Regions from separate parts of the Pseudoalteromonas sp. P1-11 genome, predicted to be linked through region 2. Evidence: predicted binding sites of a transcription regulator. Region 2 holds the regulator's gene; the other holds the start of a gene.
The links. The regulator LexA, encoded in region 2, represses DNA repair genes until DNA is damaged. The targets are predictions, from matches to a motif close to TACTGTATNNNNATACAGTA.

Region 1: a site for LexA is predicted at 6,715-6,734, ahead of AN390_RS13150 (SulA-like leucine-rich domain-containing protein). Genes of this name have one in related genera too.

Annotation. Positions count from the first base shown of each region.
Region 1 covers NZ_LJSP01000007.1:1,254-9,453, reverse strand. Annotated here, with positions in the region: gene pabB (aminodeoxychorismate synthase component I) at 1-193, shown strand, start outside; gene AN390_RS13180 (CoA pyrophosphatase) at 200-775, shown strand; gene AN390_RS13175 (L-serine ammonia-lyase) at 878-2,254, shown strand; gene cysB (HTH-type transcriptional regulator CysB) at 2,326-3,303, opposite strand; gene AN390_RS13165 (hypothetical protein) at 3,597-4,355, shown strand; gene AN390_RS13160 (NCS2 family permease) at 4,609-5,901, opposite strand; gene AN390_RS13155 (tetratricopeptide repeat protein) at 6,019-6,474, shown strand; gene AN390_RS13150 (SulA-like leucine-rich domain-containing protein) at 6,758-7,192, shown strand; gene AN390_RS13145 (YchJ family protein) at 7,235-7,714, shown strand; gene AN390_RS13140 (DUF6172 family protein) at 7,845-8,147, opposite strand.
Region 2 covers NZ_LJSP01000010.1:31,135-39,334, reverse strand. Annotated here, with positions in the region: gene AN390_RS15265 (cytochrome c oxidase subunit 3) at 1-110, opposite strand, end outside; gene AN390_RS15260 (cytochrome c oxidase assembly protein) at 146-676, opposite strand; gene ctaD (cytochrome c oxidase subunit I) at 676-2,268, opposite strand; gene coxB (cytochrome c oxidase subunit II) at 2,268-3,404, opposite strand; gene lexA (transcriptional repressor LexA) at 3,877-4,494, opposite strand; gene AN390_RS15240 (PaaI family thioesterase) at 4,672-5,112, shown strand; gene AN390_RS15235 (hypothetical protein) at 5,123-5,503, opposite strand; gene AN390_RS15230 (Rho termination factor N-terminal domain-containing protein) at 5,735-5,986, shown strand; gene AN390_RS15225 (hypothetical protein) at 6,130-6,846, shown strand; gene AN390_RS15220 (VOC family protein) at 6,821-7,171, opposite strand; gene AN390_RS15215 (endonuclease) at 7,297-7,956, shown strand; gene AN390_RS15210 (S41 family peptidase) at 8,065-8,200, shown strand, end outside.

The DNA of each region.
Region 1 (8,200 bases), on a different contig from region 2:
CTGTGGCTCTATAGGGTATTTAAGCGCCTGCGGTAATATGGACACCAGTATTACAATCCGCACATTGGTTTGTCATAACGAACACATTTATTGCTGGGCCGGTGGTGGTATTGTCGCTGATTCTAAAGTCGAATTGGAATACCAAGAAACATACGATAAAGTGAATAAAATACTTCCTTTATTAAAACAGTAGAACGCTTTGAATAGTGAACATATTATGGCGCGGTTTCAGCTAAGCCCTACTGCCGCGCCAAATCAAATAAAAGATACCCGTAAAAAGCGTGCCAGTGCGGTTATGCTGCCTATTATTGATGTTGATAACCACGCGCATATTTTATTGTGCAAACGCCCTACTTATTTACATCATCACCCTGGGGAAATTTGTTTACCCGGCGGTAAATTTGAGCAAAGCGATAAACACCTGCGCACCACAGCGCTTCGAGAACTACACGAAGAGCTTAATATAGCGCCAAGTAATGTTAAAGTGCTCGGGCAGCTGCCACAATACTCGACCCTAACAGGCTTTAGCATTAGCCCATTTGTGGGTTTACTTGATGAACACACAGTATGGGAGAACGATTTTAATGAAGTGCAAGCTAGCTTTTTACTGTCGCTTACCCAGCTTTCAAACGAGGCCAATTGGCAGCCTATTCCTTTTCAACGTTTTGGCAAAACCATCACCTTGCAAGGGTTTAGTACACCGCACGGATTATTGTGGGGAGCAACGGCTAGCATTATAAAAAACTTTACAAAACAGCTTGCCCTACCAGTGTAAAACTTACGGCCAAATAGTTACATAATATAGAATTAACGTTATGATACTCGACCGTTCAAAGAACAGCTTTCGGGCTGAGTAAATAAAGTAGAGACCCATAGTATGATCAGTGCATTTGATATGTTTAGCATTGGTATTGGCCCATCGTCGTCACATACCGTTGGCCCAATGCGTGCCTCGCGCTTATTTGTTAATGACCTACAAGAGCAACAACTTTTAACCTCTGTTACCGATATAAAGGTAGAGCTTTATGGCTCACTGGGTCAAACCGGCGTAGGCCATGGCTCTGGTAAAGCCGTTATATTAGGGCTTGCCGGCTACGACCCAGAAACAATAGATGCCGATTTAGTTGACGATATCCTTGCCACCATTGAAAAAGAACAAGTGATATACCTCAACCAAACCCATAAAGCGAATTTTCCTAAGCAAGGGGCTATTGTTTTTCATCGCCGTAAAACCTTACCTAAGCACTCTAATGCCATGGAAATTATTGCCTCAAATAATGGCGAAAAAGTATATAGCAAAGTGTACTACTCTATTGGCGGCGGCTTTATTGTTACCGATGAAGAATTTGAAAACGAAAAACAAGCAGCCCTTGATATACGCGAACAAAACCCGGCTCCTTACCCGTTCGAAAGTGCAAAAGATTTACTAGAGCTGTGTAAAGAATCAGGCTTTAGTGTATCTACTTTAATGATGCATAACGAAAAAACGCTGCGCAAAGAAGACGATATTAAAGACGAGTTGTTTAATATTTGGCAAGTAATGAAAGCCTGTATTGAACGTGGCATGCGCACCGAGGGAATTTTACCAGGTGGTTTAAAAGTTAAACGCCGTGCACCTAGTTTGTATTTAAAGCTAAATGTAGAAGTGAGTAATGACCCACTCAGAGCAATGGATTGGGTGGATTTATTTGCCTTAGCTGTAAATGAAGAAAATGCCGCGGGTGGGCGCGTAGTCACGGCGCCAACAAATGGTGCTGCGGGTATATTGCCGGCCGTTTTAATGTACTACCACACATTTATTAAAGAAGTGGACCGCGACATAGCCACACGCTATTTATTAACCGCAGCGGCTATTGGTATTTTATACAAAAAAAATGCCTCTATTTCGGGCGCAGAAGTAGGCTGCCAAGGTGAAGTAGGTGTTGCCTGTTCAATGGCTGCCGGCGCACTCACCGAAATTGTTGGTGGTAATGTAGTACATGTTGAAAACGCCGCCGAAATAGGCATGGAACATAATTTAGGCCTAACCTGCGACCCTGTAGGCGGATTGGTACAAGTACCGTGTATTGAGCGCAATGCCATGGGCGCCATTAAAGCAATTAATGCCTCTCGCCTAGCAATACGTGGCAGTGGCGAGCAAAAGGTGTCGCTTGATAAAGTGATTAAAACCATGCTCGATACCGGTAACGACATGAAAACCAAATATAAAGAAACCGCTCGCGGTGGATTAGCGGTAAACATTATTGAATGTTAAGCGTATAAAAACAAAAAACCGCGTATTTTAGCAATACGCGGTTTTTTAGTATTTATACTTAAAAAGTCTTACTATTTTACCGGCAGTTCTATGTCGGCAAATAACGCATCAACATCATCTTGATTACGTAATAAGCTGGCTCGCTCTACTCGCTCTTTAGTTAAATGCGGGGCAAAACGCTCAATAAAGTCATACATATAAGTACGTAAAAAACTGCCCTTTCTAAAGCCAATTTTAGTTGTGCTAGCTTCAAATAAATGGCTGGCATCAATACACACTAAATCTGTGTCACTTAATTGATCAACAGCCATTGAGGCAACTACACCCACACCTAGCCCTAACCTTACATAAGTTTTAATTACATCGGCATCGGTTGCAGTAAACACAATGTGCGGCTCAAGGCCGTGCGCGTTAAATGCTTTATCAAGCTCAGAGCGCCCAGTAAACCCAAATACATACGTAATAAGCGGATACTGCGCTATATCGGCAACGGTTAAATTGTCGGCCTTTTGTGCTAGAGGATGATCTTTTGCCACCACAATGCTGCGGTTCCAATGATAGCAAGGCAGCATAACTAAATCTGAGTATAAATGAAGTGCTTCAGTTGCAATGGCAAAGTCTGCGTCACCGCGCGCTGCCGCATCAGAAATCTGTTGTGGTGTACCTTGATGCATATGCAGCGAAACAGCTGGGTATTTTTTCATAAAGCCCTGAATAACACTAGGCAAAGCATAACGTGCTTGCGTGTGTGTAGTGGCTATATTTAGTTTACCCTGATCAGGCAGCGTGTGCTCATTAGCAACCGCTTTTATACCTTCGACTTTAGATAAAATTTCGCGAGAAATGTTGATTATTTCTTCGCCGGCACCTGTAACATGCGTTAAATGCTTACCACTGCGGCCAAAAATTTGTACACCTAGCTCATCTTCAAGCATGCGCACTTGTTTAGATATACCAGGCTGTGAGGTAAATAAACTCTCAGCAGTTGCTGATACGTTTAGCTTATGGTTTTGAACTTCTACGATGTATCTAAGTTGTTGTAATTTCATGGTTGCAGTTTTTAACGTTATTATTAAGCTTATATGATGGTAATACTAAGCAAAACCAAGCTTAATTTAGTTAAAACTTGGCAAAGTAAGCACGTATATTTTCATTATTTAAGCATTAAGGCTAGCATAATAAACCCGCTGCAGATAGCGATGTTTATTCAGGTTCAACTTATAATACATTATTCTTATATCTAATTTTTAACATATTTTTAAGTTAATCAGCGCAAAGCTACCCTCAAAGCATATATTTGATGTAATATAAAAAAATAGATTATGAATCCGAGAATTAAGCCATGATCGTTTCGATTATAATTGTGCTTATAGTGGCACTGATAGTGATTGCACTGTGGGTAAGCGCTGTACAGCAGCACAAAGAAAAGCAAGAAATTGAACGTCGCAAAGAATTAACAAAACAAAAAGCGATAATTGAAGAAACCGAAGAAGCACTTATGAATAGCGCTAATATACCGCTTTCTGAAAACATTATACGCGTTTTACAACGTAGATGTTACGAAGCACTAAACGCTATGGTGAACCATTCACCTAATTCTAAAGCATTAAAAAGCAGAATGAACGAAGCTAAAGAAAAGCTAAGTGGTGCAGTACAAGGTAATAGCAGCGACAATTTATCGTTACCAAGTAACGATAAGCAGTTAGTCTCGTTAATTCAGGGTATAAAAAAGCTTAGAGTTATTATGCGCTCTGAGCACAGTAAAGGCCGTGTTGATAGCCAAGTATTTGCAGCAGAAGATAAACGCCTTGAAAAGTTACAACTTAGAATTAACATAGAAAGTCAAATTAAACGCGGTTTATCTGCTCGCTCAGCGAGCATGGTGGGCTCTGCTAGGCAATATTTTGAAAAAGCCTATGCCACACTTAGTGCCGTTACCTATTCTGATGAATACGTAAACGCAAAACGCCAAGAAGTTGAAGCCTATTTAGAAGAAATAAGCACCGAACTAAAAGCATCAAATGCCACTGCCTTAAAGAAAAAAGCAGAAGCAGAGCAAGATGACTTAGACGTATTATTTGCACCTAAAAAGAAATGGTAATTTTAAATACCCAAAAGAAAGCCCATACATAATGTATGGGCTTTTTTGTATCTGTTAAGCTGTTTTTACCAATGGGTAAATACTAACGTATTTTGAGGCACTACCTAGCGCTAACTACGTTATAAACGCTCATTTACCACAACATAGATACGCAAGGTATAACAATGCAGTGGCATAAGCGATAGCCACTAAATAATAAATGTTTACCCACCCTCAAACTAAGCCTCTTAGCTAAAAGAATGGGTATTAGCTATTACGATAAAAATGCAAACTTGATAATAAATAACGCTGTTAAAATCCACACGCTAATACTAACCTGATCGCGTTTACCACACAGTACTTTAACCGCAGTGTACGATATAAAACCAAGAGCAATACCGTGCGCAATAGAGAATGTAAGCGGCGTCATAAGTAGTACCACACTTACCGGAATTGCATCGCTCATGTCATCCCAGTTTACAAACTTAAGGTTTTGCAGCATTAATACCGCAACGTATAAAATAGCACCCGCTGTTGCATAAGCCGGCACCATTTGCGCAAGCGGCGCAAAAAACATCATTAGTAAAAAGCATATACCCACAACAACAGCTGTTAAGCCAGTACGCCCACCAACCGATACACCGGCCACAGACTCAATATAAGAAGTAGTGGTAGAAGTACCTAACATTGCACCCGCAATAGTAGCTGTACTATCGGCACTTAAAGCACGCCCTAAACGTGGCATATTGCCTTTTTCATCGGCTAAGCCTGCTTTTTGAGTTACAGCAACTAACGTGCCTGATGTATCAAATAAATCAACAAACAAAAACGCAAAGATTACACTCAGCATAGAAAGCTCAAAGGCTGCTGCAAAATCAAGTTGCATGAAGGTAGGTAAAATAGACGGTGGCATTGACATTACGCCGTGGTACTCAACTAAGTCGAGGCTTAACGCAATGCCCGTTACTAGCAAAATGCTAATAAGTACGCCGCTTTTTATATCACGATAAAGCAAAGCAGCAATGACAAAAAAGCTTAAAATAGCTAATAAAGGACCTGCCGAAGTAATATCGCCAAGCTGTACTAATGTAGCTGGGCTTGAAACAATAATGCCTGCATTTTTAAGCGCAATTAACGCTAAAAACGCACCAATACCAGTGGCAATAGCCTGCTTTAAAACCAGAGGGATAGCATTAATTATCCACTCTCTGACCTTAAACAAACTTAATATTAAAAATATACAACCAGACATAAATACCGCACCTAATGCAGCTTGCCAGCTATAACCCATGCCCAGTACAACACCGTAAGTAAAAAATGCGTTTAAACCCATGCCCGGCGCAAGTGCTAAAGGGTAATTAGCCCACAATCCCATAATAAAACAGCCAATAGCAGCCGCAATACAGGTAGCAACAAACGCAGCACCTTGATCCATGCCTGCTTCCGCAAGCATTGCAGGGTTTACAAATACAATGTAAACCATAGTAATGAAAGTAGTGATTCCAGCAATGCTTTCGCGTCGCACATTGGAGTTATTTTCGCGGAGTTTAAATAGAGCTTCGAGCATAATAGACTTGTGATAGTAAAAAGTGACGTGATTTTACCATAAAATTAAGTATAAACAGGACATTTTACCTTGCGATATACTAAACTGTTGACGTAGAAACTATAAAAAAGAAAATATATGAATAAGACTCAGCCTAGCGGACAAGACTTAGAGCAGCAATTAAACAATATTTTAGATTTTGTAACACAGCCTACAAACCACAGCGCTGAAAACAATAGTGATGTAAGTGAGCAAACAACACTTAACAAAGCACTGTATTATTTAAAGCATAACCAGGCACCGTTGGCAGCTAAGTGGATGCGCCTTGCCGCAATGGCCGGAAATCATCGCGCCCAGTTTTATTTAGGGTTATTTTTTGTCAAAGGCCAAGGCGTACCAAAAAGCGTATTTCACGCAGCAGCATGGCTGAGTTTAGCCAGCAGCCAAGGCTATGAACCGGCAACCGCTGCTTTAGATGATTTAAGAAAATATATCGACACCAAACGTCTTAAAGACGCTCAGTGCTATGCAGCCAGTTTGTATGAGCAAATCCACCAAATTCAGTTTGCCCACTTAATCCCAAAAAATGACTAACTACTGTATAGCTAACAGCTAAGCACTGTAAAACACACTAAAATAACTGTATAGCCATCCCTTAAGTACTGTATAACGCTGCTACACTTTATACAGTACTGCAAACACCCTCAGCTTTCACTTACACGGCTTAAATTATAACCCACTGTTTTTAAAGTGTTATTTTTATTCTTTATTTTTTAAAACCATTAACTGTATAAAAAATAACAAAAAACGCTTGCACACAACAACTGTATAAACTACTGTATACATGTACTGTATATAAACCCAGTGAGTGAGACCTATGCTACAGCCAATTACCGTAAGAACCGTTAAAAGCTACCAACAACATGATGAAAGTGAGTCGGTAAACTTAATAAAAGTAGAAGATGAAATTTCTGCTACGTTTGAGATGCTAAAAGTGTTGCACCAATACAATAGCTCTAACGCATGGACCTTACTGATTGCGCCCGACCATGTGCCTAGTAAAGCCTTGCTAGATAGCTGCTCTATAGATACCAGCAAACTGCTTGTAATAAGACAAAAGCATTTAGTAAATTTAGAGTATGTGCTTAATTCAGCACTTCATAATGGTAACTTTGCAGCCATTATTACGTGGACCGATATAGTAAGTGAGCAGCAGCTTGTTAATTTATCGCTTAATTTAAACAAAAGAAGCGCTAAGCTATTTTGCTTTACTAAAAAAACCAGCACTACAGCAATATCACTTACTCAATAAGCTTGGTAAAATACATTTTTAATTTATGTTAATTAGTATTTTATGAGTGTAACCAGTACTAGCGCTTGCTTATGCAACAGTCAGCTTAATTATGGTGACTGTTGCCAGCCTTATCATCTTGATATAAAAACCCCAGCAACACCTGAGCAACTAATGCGTTCGCGCTTTAGTGCTTATGCATTAAAAAATGCATCTTATGTATTTAAAACTTACGCCAAAGAAAAACAAACACAAAACCCAGTAAATGAAATTGCTGACTTTGCCAATAGCTGCCGCTTTGTAAAATTAGTTGTGCGCGATACGCAGCAAAGTGATGAGCGAGGTTATGTTGCCTTTAACGCGTATTATTTTTACCAAAACTTATATTGTGAGTTGGATGAGAAATCAGACTTTATAAAAGAGGACGGTGAATGGCGTTATTTAGAGGGTATTATTAATCCGGTCGCCGATATAAAAGTTGCCAGAAACGACCCCTGCCCATGTGCAAGCGGTAAAAAATATAAAAAGTGTCACAGTGTATAAAATAAGCTAAACACTTAGCATAAAAATAGCTTTTTATTTAAGCGCTACTCTATACCACTAAACATGTTAATAACTGCCATAAACAAAAAATGGACCATCTAGGTCCATTTTCTACAATATTGCTATTGGTTTATTCATCATCATCTAGATCGAACGATTCACGCTGCGCAGGTCTAGCTAAAATCTCAACATAGAACGAAGTAAGCGCCTGCTTTTCGATTTCGCTGATCTTGTTGTTAATTTCAGCTACGTGAACAACTTCGGCATCATCGGCACTTGTGCCAAACTTACAGTCAAACGCCCAGTAATCAGCTTCAACAGGTAGCGTTTTATTGCGCTCTCTTTTCAAATATTTTTTCACTTCATGCTTTGCAGCATCAACCATACGAGGGTATTTGATTTTCTCATGATTTAGCGTGAATGTTTTCTTCATTACGTTCCTAATTACCTTGATTTAATGATAATGGCACTCAAGTCATACCATTT
Region 2 (8,200 bases):
TTCATGACTGTTAAAGCCGCACCCACTGCAATAAAAAATAACGCCACCGCGCCCACTATGGGCCAAGGACTTTGCTCGGGTACGTAGTAGTTTTCATAATTTTGATTCATGTTACTTGCTCCTAGTTTTACACTAGACATGCAGGCTAGTTATTACTTGCTACTAGCTGCTCACTAATATCAAATACGGTGTACGATAGAGTTAGCTCTTCTACATCGCTCGGCAGTGCGGTATCAACATAAAAAAGCAGCTTAAACTCAAGCTCCTCACCCGCTTTTAGCGGTTGTTGATCAAAGCAAAAGCACGCTATTTTATGTAAGTACTTGGCTGCCTTTCCGGGCGATACAGAAGGCACCGCTTGCATTACTTTATCAATATCACTGGTGTTTTTTGCGCTAAACATTACCTCACGCATGGCACCTGGTTTCACATCAACACTGTATTCTTTAGATTTAACAATAAACGGCGCACCACTTTGCGCATGGGTTGTAAAGCTCACACCTATTTCTCGATTTTGTGCAACCTGTGTACTTTGTTTAGCTTGCTCAAGCGATGGCTTGCCATTAAGCCCAGTTATGTCGCAGAACACGTCATATAAGGGCACTAAGGCAAATGCAAAAGCAAACATACCTATACAAATAAGAATTAGGCGCTTTAATAGCGGTGCATGTGTCATTATTTAATTTCCGGCGGCGTAGAAAAAGTATGATACGGCGCAGGAGAGTCCACTTCCCATTCTAAACCTTCAGCACCATCCCATACTTTTGCAGGGACTTTATCGCCCCCTCGGGCACATTTAATTACCACCGCCACAAAGAGTAACTGCGATAAACCAAAGGCAAACCCACCTATGCTTATGATTGCGTTAAAATCAGCAAACTGCAGGGCATAATCGGGAATACGGCGCGGCATGCCTGCCAGTCCTACAAAATGCATAGGGAAAAACAATACATTTACGCTTACCAGCGACAACCAAAAGTGCCACTTAGCCAAGGCAATGTTGTACATATTGCCCGTCCACTTAGGCAGCCAATAATAAGCCCCCGCCATAATCGAAAATATTGCCCCCGTAACTAACACGTAATGAAAGTGCGCCACCACAAAGTAAGTATCGTGATACTGAAAATCAGCAGGGGTTATAGCCAACATCAGCCCCGAAAAGCCCCCTAAGGTAAACAGCACAATAAAGGCAATACTAAATAGCATGGGCACTTCAAAACTTATTGACCCTCGCCACATAGTGGCCACCCAGTTAAATACTTTTACCCCTGTAGGTACCGATATCAGCATGGTCGCGTACATAAAAAATAACTCGCCAGCAACCGGCATACCGGTCGTAAACATATGATGCGCCCACACAATAAAGCTCAGTAATGCAATAGAGGAGGTTGCGTAAACCATTGAGGCATAACCAAATAGTTTTTTACGTGAGAATGTAGGCACTATGGTCGAAATAATACCAAAGGCGGGTAAAATCATGATGTACACTTCGGGATGGCCAAAAAACCAAAATATGTGCTGAAACATCACCGGATCGCCGCCACCTGCCGCATCAAAAAAGCTGGTTCCAAAGTATTTATCGGTGAGCACCATAGTGACCGCTCCGGCCAATACGGGCATAACAGCAATTAATAAAAATGCGGTTATTAGCCATGTCCAAACAAATAATGGTAGTTTCATCCATGTCATGCCTGGGGCCCGTAAATTAACAATGGTCACAATTACGTTTATTGCGCCCATAATTGAGCTAATCCCCATAATATGCACTGCAAACACAAACATTGCGGTGTTGTCGTTACTGTACGTTGTTGAAAGCGGCGCATAGAACGTCCAGCCAAATGCGGGGCCGCCTCCAGGCATTAATAGCGATGCCAATAAAATTAAAAAAGCGAAGGGTAAAATCCAAAAGCTCCAGTTGTTCATTCTGGGCAGTGCCATATCTGGCGCGCCAATCATGAGCGGTACCATCCAGTTAGCAAGCCCTGTAAAGGCTGGCATTACAGCACCAAACACCATAATTAAACCGTGTACTGTGGTCATTTGGTTAAAAAAGTGTGGGTCTACCAATTGTAATCCTGGCTGAAATAACTCAGCCCGAATAACCATGGCCATTGCACCGCCAATTAAAAACATAGTCAGCGAAAAAATTAAGTACATGCTGCCAATATCTTTATGGTTTGTTGTGTATAACCAACGTTTAAAACCTTTGGCTGGGTGATGGCCGTGGTGAGCGTCATTGGCGTTAGGTTGTTCTACTATGCTACTCATTAGTTCGCCTCCGCATCAAGTGCTGCCTGAATTTCACTAGGTTGGATGACATCACCCGTTTCATTACCCCACGCATTACGTTTATAGGTAATTACCGCTGCAAGTTGTTTAATTGAGAGCTGCTTTGCAAATGCCTGCATTGCAGTTCCTGGGCGGCCATGAATCACTACATCAATGTGATCTTTTATATCACCCAAAACAATGGGGCTGCCTTTTAGCGCAGGAAATACTCCCGGTAACCCCATACCAGTAGGTTGATGACACGCAGCGCAACTTGCCATATACACTTGCTCACCTAGTGTCATTAGCTCTTCTTTAGGAATTGTTGTCTCAAGCAATGCGGCATCAGCAAGTGCGGCTTTTTGCTTAGCTTGCTTAGCATCTGCAAGCCATGCGTTAAAGTCCTCTTGCGATTTAGCTTCAACCACCACGGGCATAAAACCATGATCTTTACCGCACAGTTCTGCACACTGTCCTCGGTAAATACCTTCTTCGTTAATGTTGGTCCACGTTTCGTTGATAAACCCCGGATTGGCATCTTTTTTAACGGCAAAATCGGGTACCCACCAAGAGTGAATAACATCATCAGAGGTCATTAAAAAACGCACCTTTTGATTAATTGGCAGTACTAAAGGTTTATCAACCTCAAGTAAGTAATTAGGGTTTTTATTAGCAAGGTTGGCTATTTCGTCTTGAGGGGTAGATAAAATAGAGTAAAACTCTACGTCTTCTCCCATGTATTCATAATGCCACTTCCACTGTGACCCTGTAATTTTAATGGTTAAGTCGGCCTTACTGGCATCTTCCATCGCAATGAGGGTTTTAGTGGCAGGGATTGCCATGGCAATTAAAATAACAAACGGAATGGCAGTCCAAAGAATTTCTACTTTGGTACTTTCATGAAATTGGGCAGGAACTGCCCCTTTAGATTTACGGTGATGAATCAGTGCCCAAAACATTATTGCGAACACTATCACCCCAATCACACAACATATTAAAAATATGGTCATGTGTAGCTGATATACATTATTACTTATATCGGTTACGCCCTTGCGCATATTGTATTGGCTATTAGCCAGCACTTGCTGCGGGAACATAATCAACACAAGCCACAAGGTAGAGGTCAGTTTACCCATGTGACGGCTCCTTTGATGCTATTGCGAATGCAAAGCGAAGAGGCATACGGCTTAAACGCCAATTCGTTATTTTTATTTTTTAACCAATCTTATTTTTGATCGGTATCGCTAGGACAACAAAAGGTTTGTGTATATTGTGTGTTCTCATAACTAAAAAGCTGTGAGTTATTGTTAGTCCAGCACATTAATGATTAGCTAAAAAACGTACAACAAGCAAGTTTTAGTATAAAAAACAATCAAGTGATATTTTAAATTTGACTAAATGACGGCGTATTAAATTGTTATTTAACAGCCAAGATACGAGCAAAATTAAGGGATGTAACACGCTTAGGAAGATAAAAGTATGAGTGAAAAAAAGTTTACAGCCTAAATAATTTTAGGGCGCTTTGAGATGGTGGAAGGTTTGTTTCTAAAACAAAAATGCACACTAAAAAGTGCGCATTTATAGATATTACTTAAAAATAGTTAAAAATTACATCCAGTCGGCATTTCTTATTACGCCAACGGCTAACCCTTCAATATTAAAAGATTCGTTTTCAAGGTCTACTTCAATTGGCGTAAACTCTTCGTTTTCGGCGTGTAATAATACTTTTCGGCCTGCTTTTTCTAGGCGTTTTACGGTTACGTCTTCATCTACTCGTGCAACCACAACTTGGCCGTTTTCTGCTGTTTGAGTACGGTGTACGGCAAGCAAGTCACCATCCATAATACCTATATCTTTCATACTCATGCCGTTAACACGCAGTAAAAAGTCGGCGGCTGGTTTAAACATGAGTGGGTCTATTTTACAGTGACTCTCAACATGTTCTTGCGCCAAAATAGGCGAACCCGCTGCAACTCTACCTATTAATGGTAGACCTAGTTGCTCAGGCTCCTCTTCTTCAACCAATTGAATACCACGGCTTGCGCCTGGTTTCATTTTAATAACACCTTTTTTGGCAAGCGCTTTTAAGTGCTCTTCTGCGGCATTGGCACTTTTAAAACCGAGTGTTTGCGCAATTTCGGCACGTGTAGGAGGCATACCAGTGTCTTTAATAAAAACTTTTATTAGTTCGAGTATTTGAGCTTGGCGTTTAGTTAATGGTCGCATACAACTGGTTTTCCATACAGTACATTTAACTGTGAGTATATACAGTTAAATAAAAATCGCAAATTTAAATTGTGCTTTAAAATAGCCAAATACACCGCACTTGGATAAATTTTAGGTAATTACAGACGTTCAGTATTTAAAATGCTATAAATTTGCTTTCAATATAAAGGAGTAATTATGAGTATTTGGCATCAACCCATCACATTAGAGCTTTGCAAACAGTTAGATGAGGGAATAAACGGCCAAGGCACGCTAATGAAAACCATGGGCATAGAAATAACCGAAATAGGAGATGATTACCTAGTGGCTACCATGCCTGCTATTCCTGAGCATCATAATCCTATTGGTATGGTACATGGTGGCGCAAATGTGGTACTTGCCGAAACCGTAGCAAGCTACGCCGCTAACTTTGTCGTGGACTTTACAAAATTTTATTGTGTTGGACAGGAAATTAGCGCCAGCCACTTAAAGGCCTCTCGAAATGGCACTTTAACCGCCGTTACTCGTGCATTTCATATTGGTAAGCGCAGTTCTGTATGGGAAATAAAAATAACCAATAGCCGCGGCGAGCTTTGCTGCGTATCAAAAATGACCGCAGCGGTTGTCGAGCGCAAATAATTAACTATGGCTACTTTTCGATAGGGTAAATCGTTATTTCCATACCAGCGCCAATGGCAGATATACGTAGCAGTGTATCTGCATGTAGAGCTTGGTTAAAACACTTAGGTGACGTGCCCGACTCAAAGCCTATATCAAACGTTCTGCGCGAACAGCTTAGCCACTGCTTAAGCGCATTACGTGAACACGACTCTATTAATTCACATAAGTGGTTGATTGCTTTGTCTGGCGTGGTTATATCACCTGAGGCTTCAATACGCGCCAATTGACGATATTCGTCTTTGTCATAATGCAAAACCATCGCGTTTTTCTTTAAGTCTGCCACCAGGGCGCTAATATCTTGTTTAGACTCAAGCTCTAGATCTACATTTAAAAATTGAATTTCCGACATTGTCTGCTTTTTACCCTCTTATAGTTTCATCGCAAACTTTAACGCAGTTTTACTTTTATACCAAATCAACTAAGCGCTAAACATGGCTTTATTCATAGAAAATACCTGTTTAAACGCCATTGGCACCTAATTTGCCTTATAAAACGGGTTAGGCTAGTTACGCTTAATTTTACCGTTTATGTATGAAAGTTATACACACACTGTGTAATTAAACGCTTCAGGAGGACAATTATGGTAGATCATGGCCCGCAAATTAAAAACGACGATCAGTACGATGCACTTCGAGATGAAGGCATGAGCAAACAAAAAGCCGCGCGCATTGCTAATAGCAATACTCATAAAACCGCAGTTAAAGGCGGCAAAGCCTCAAAGTATGAGCAGCGCACTAAAAAGCAGCTGTACAATAAAGCTAAAGAGCTCGGCATTAGCGGCCGCTCTAAAATGAGTAAACAAGGGCTAATAAATGCCTTACGTGAGCATTAAACACAGCCTCACTGATTTTTTATCGCTCCTTTTTATTATTTTTATAAAGTTAGAGTAAGCTTATGAATAACTGCGACAAAATGCCGCAGTAAAAGCATGGGCTGCTGTAATACACTAACGCTAAAAATAATAAGAAGCACAAAATGAGAAAACAACTATTTAAGCGCGCTCGAAAACTACATAAGTGGCTAGGCTATTTACTTGCCTTACAAATTTTAGCTTGGCTGTTAGGCGGCTTAGTAATGAGCGCGATACCACTTGAATACGTACACGGTAAGCACCTTGCTAAGCGCACACTTACAAACCCATTTACTCAAGCAGACTACCCCACATCACTCGATAATATTACTGCGCAAGTGCCTAACCCCACGCAAATAGTGTTTGAGCACTTTTTAACGATCCCGCTTATTACTGTTATTAATACTGACGAGCAGCAGAGCTTTAATGGTTTAACGGGGCGCCCTTTTCAGCCACCCACTAAAATACAAATTACCGCTAATGCACAAGCGCATTTACTCATCGACGCTAAGCCAATTAATACAACGCTTTTAAAACAAGGCACTCGAGAGGTGGGATACAAAACAAATGTGTGGCAAGTACAATTTAACGACACCTTTAATACCACGCTGTATTTGAATGCAATTAACGGCAAAGTTATCACCGTTCGCAGCACACTATGGCGCATATTCGACTTTTTTTGGATGCTACACATAATGGATTACGATGAGCGAGAAGATTTTAACAACCCGCTTCTCATCAGTTTTGCAGCCACCAGCGTACTATTTTGTTTATGCGGTATTATTTTATTAATACAAAACGTTAGGCTAAAAAAACTTACACGTGTTGGTCAATCAAAATAGGGTTGCCGTCTGGGTCGGTAATAATAAAACTTTTATCACCCACAGGTTCAACTTGGATATGAGCGTTTTGAAAATATTCGCTAAGCGCATCAACATCCTTAAACTCTGTAACGGTTTGTGCGTTTTGATCCCAGCCAGGATTGAAGGTCAGCATGTTTTTATCAAACATACCCGAGAACAAGCCAATTAAATACTCACCGTTTTTCATCACTAGCCAGTTTTGCTCTATCTCACCTGCAAACTCGCTAAAGCCCAACTTTTCGTAAAACGCTTTTGAGGCTCTAATATCTTTAACCGTTAAACTTATTGAAAAAGCACCTAGCATAGCCATCTCCTCGCTATTTTTATATCAGTATAGAGTGTACTAAGCATTGCGGATTAAAATTTGTTCAGGCTTTATCTTTTAGCAGCAAAACTTTAGACTAGCGCCTCCTGTAGTTCACGTATGTGATGGATATGCTTAAATTTATTTTGGCCTTTGTGGCTTGTTGTATTTGTTTTTCTGCATCGAGTGAAGAATTTACCCGCTTTTCAACGGCTAAAAGGCACTTAATTAAAACCCTACCCGAAAACGCCAAAAGCCTTTACTGCGGCTGCGACATTAAAAAACAAGGTAAAAAGCTAATCCCCGACCCTAGCAACTGTGGTTATATTCCGCGTAATACGTTAACTTCCTCTGGCAAGGTTAATGTACGTGCACTGCGTATAGAGTGGGAGCATATAGTGCCGGCGTGGGAATTTGGTCACCAGTTACAATGCTGGCAAAACGGTGGTCGTAAAAACTGTCGCAAGGTCAGTGCTAAATTTAGAAAAATGGAAGCCGATATAAACAATTTAGCCCCTGCTATTGGCGAAATTAACGCAGATCGCTCTAACTATCGCTTTGGTATGCTTAGCGAAAACGCTACCCAATATGGCCGCGGCCAAGTAAAGGTTAACTTTAAACAACGCGTTGTAGAGCCTCCTTTTTATGCCCGTAAGCGCATTGCCAACACCTACGCCTATATGCAAAAAACATACGGCTTAAAAATATCAGACAAACAACAAAAACTATTTGATGCCTGGCAAAAACAAGCATTTGCAGATAAAAGCAGCGCAAGTAAGCTGTAGCACACCTAAGTGTATACACTCATTTACATAATTTAGGGGCGAATACGTTGAATAAATGAGCGGGTGTTGTAGTATTTTAAACAACTTATTTACAAAAAGTAGTTTTGTATGTTTAAAAATAATAAAGCAACACTCGCTATTATTGCTGCACTTTCAAGCCTAACGCTTGTGGGCTGTGGCGGTGGTAGCAGCATGAATGAAACGCCCGACCCAGGCGTCACCCCCCCTGCTAGTTCAGCCCCAA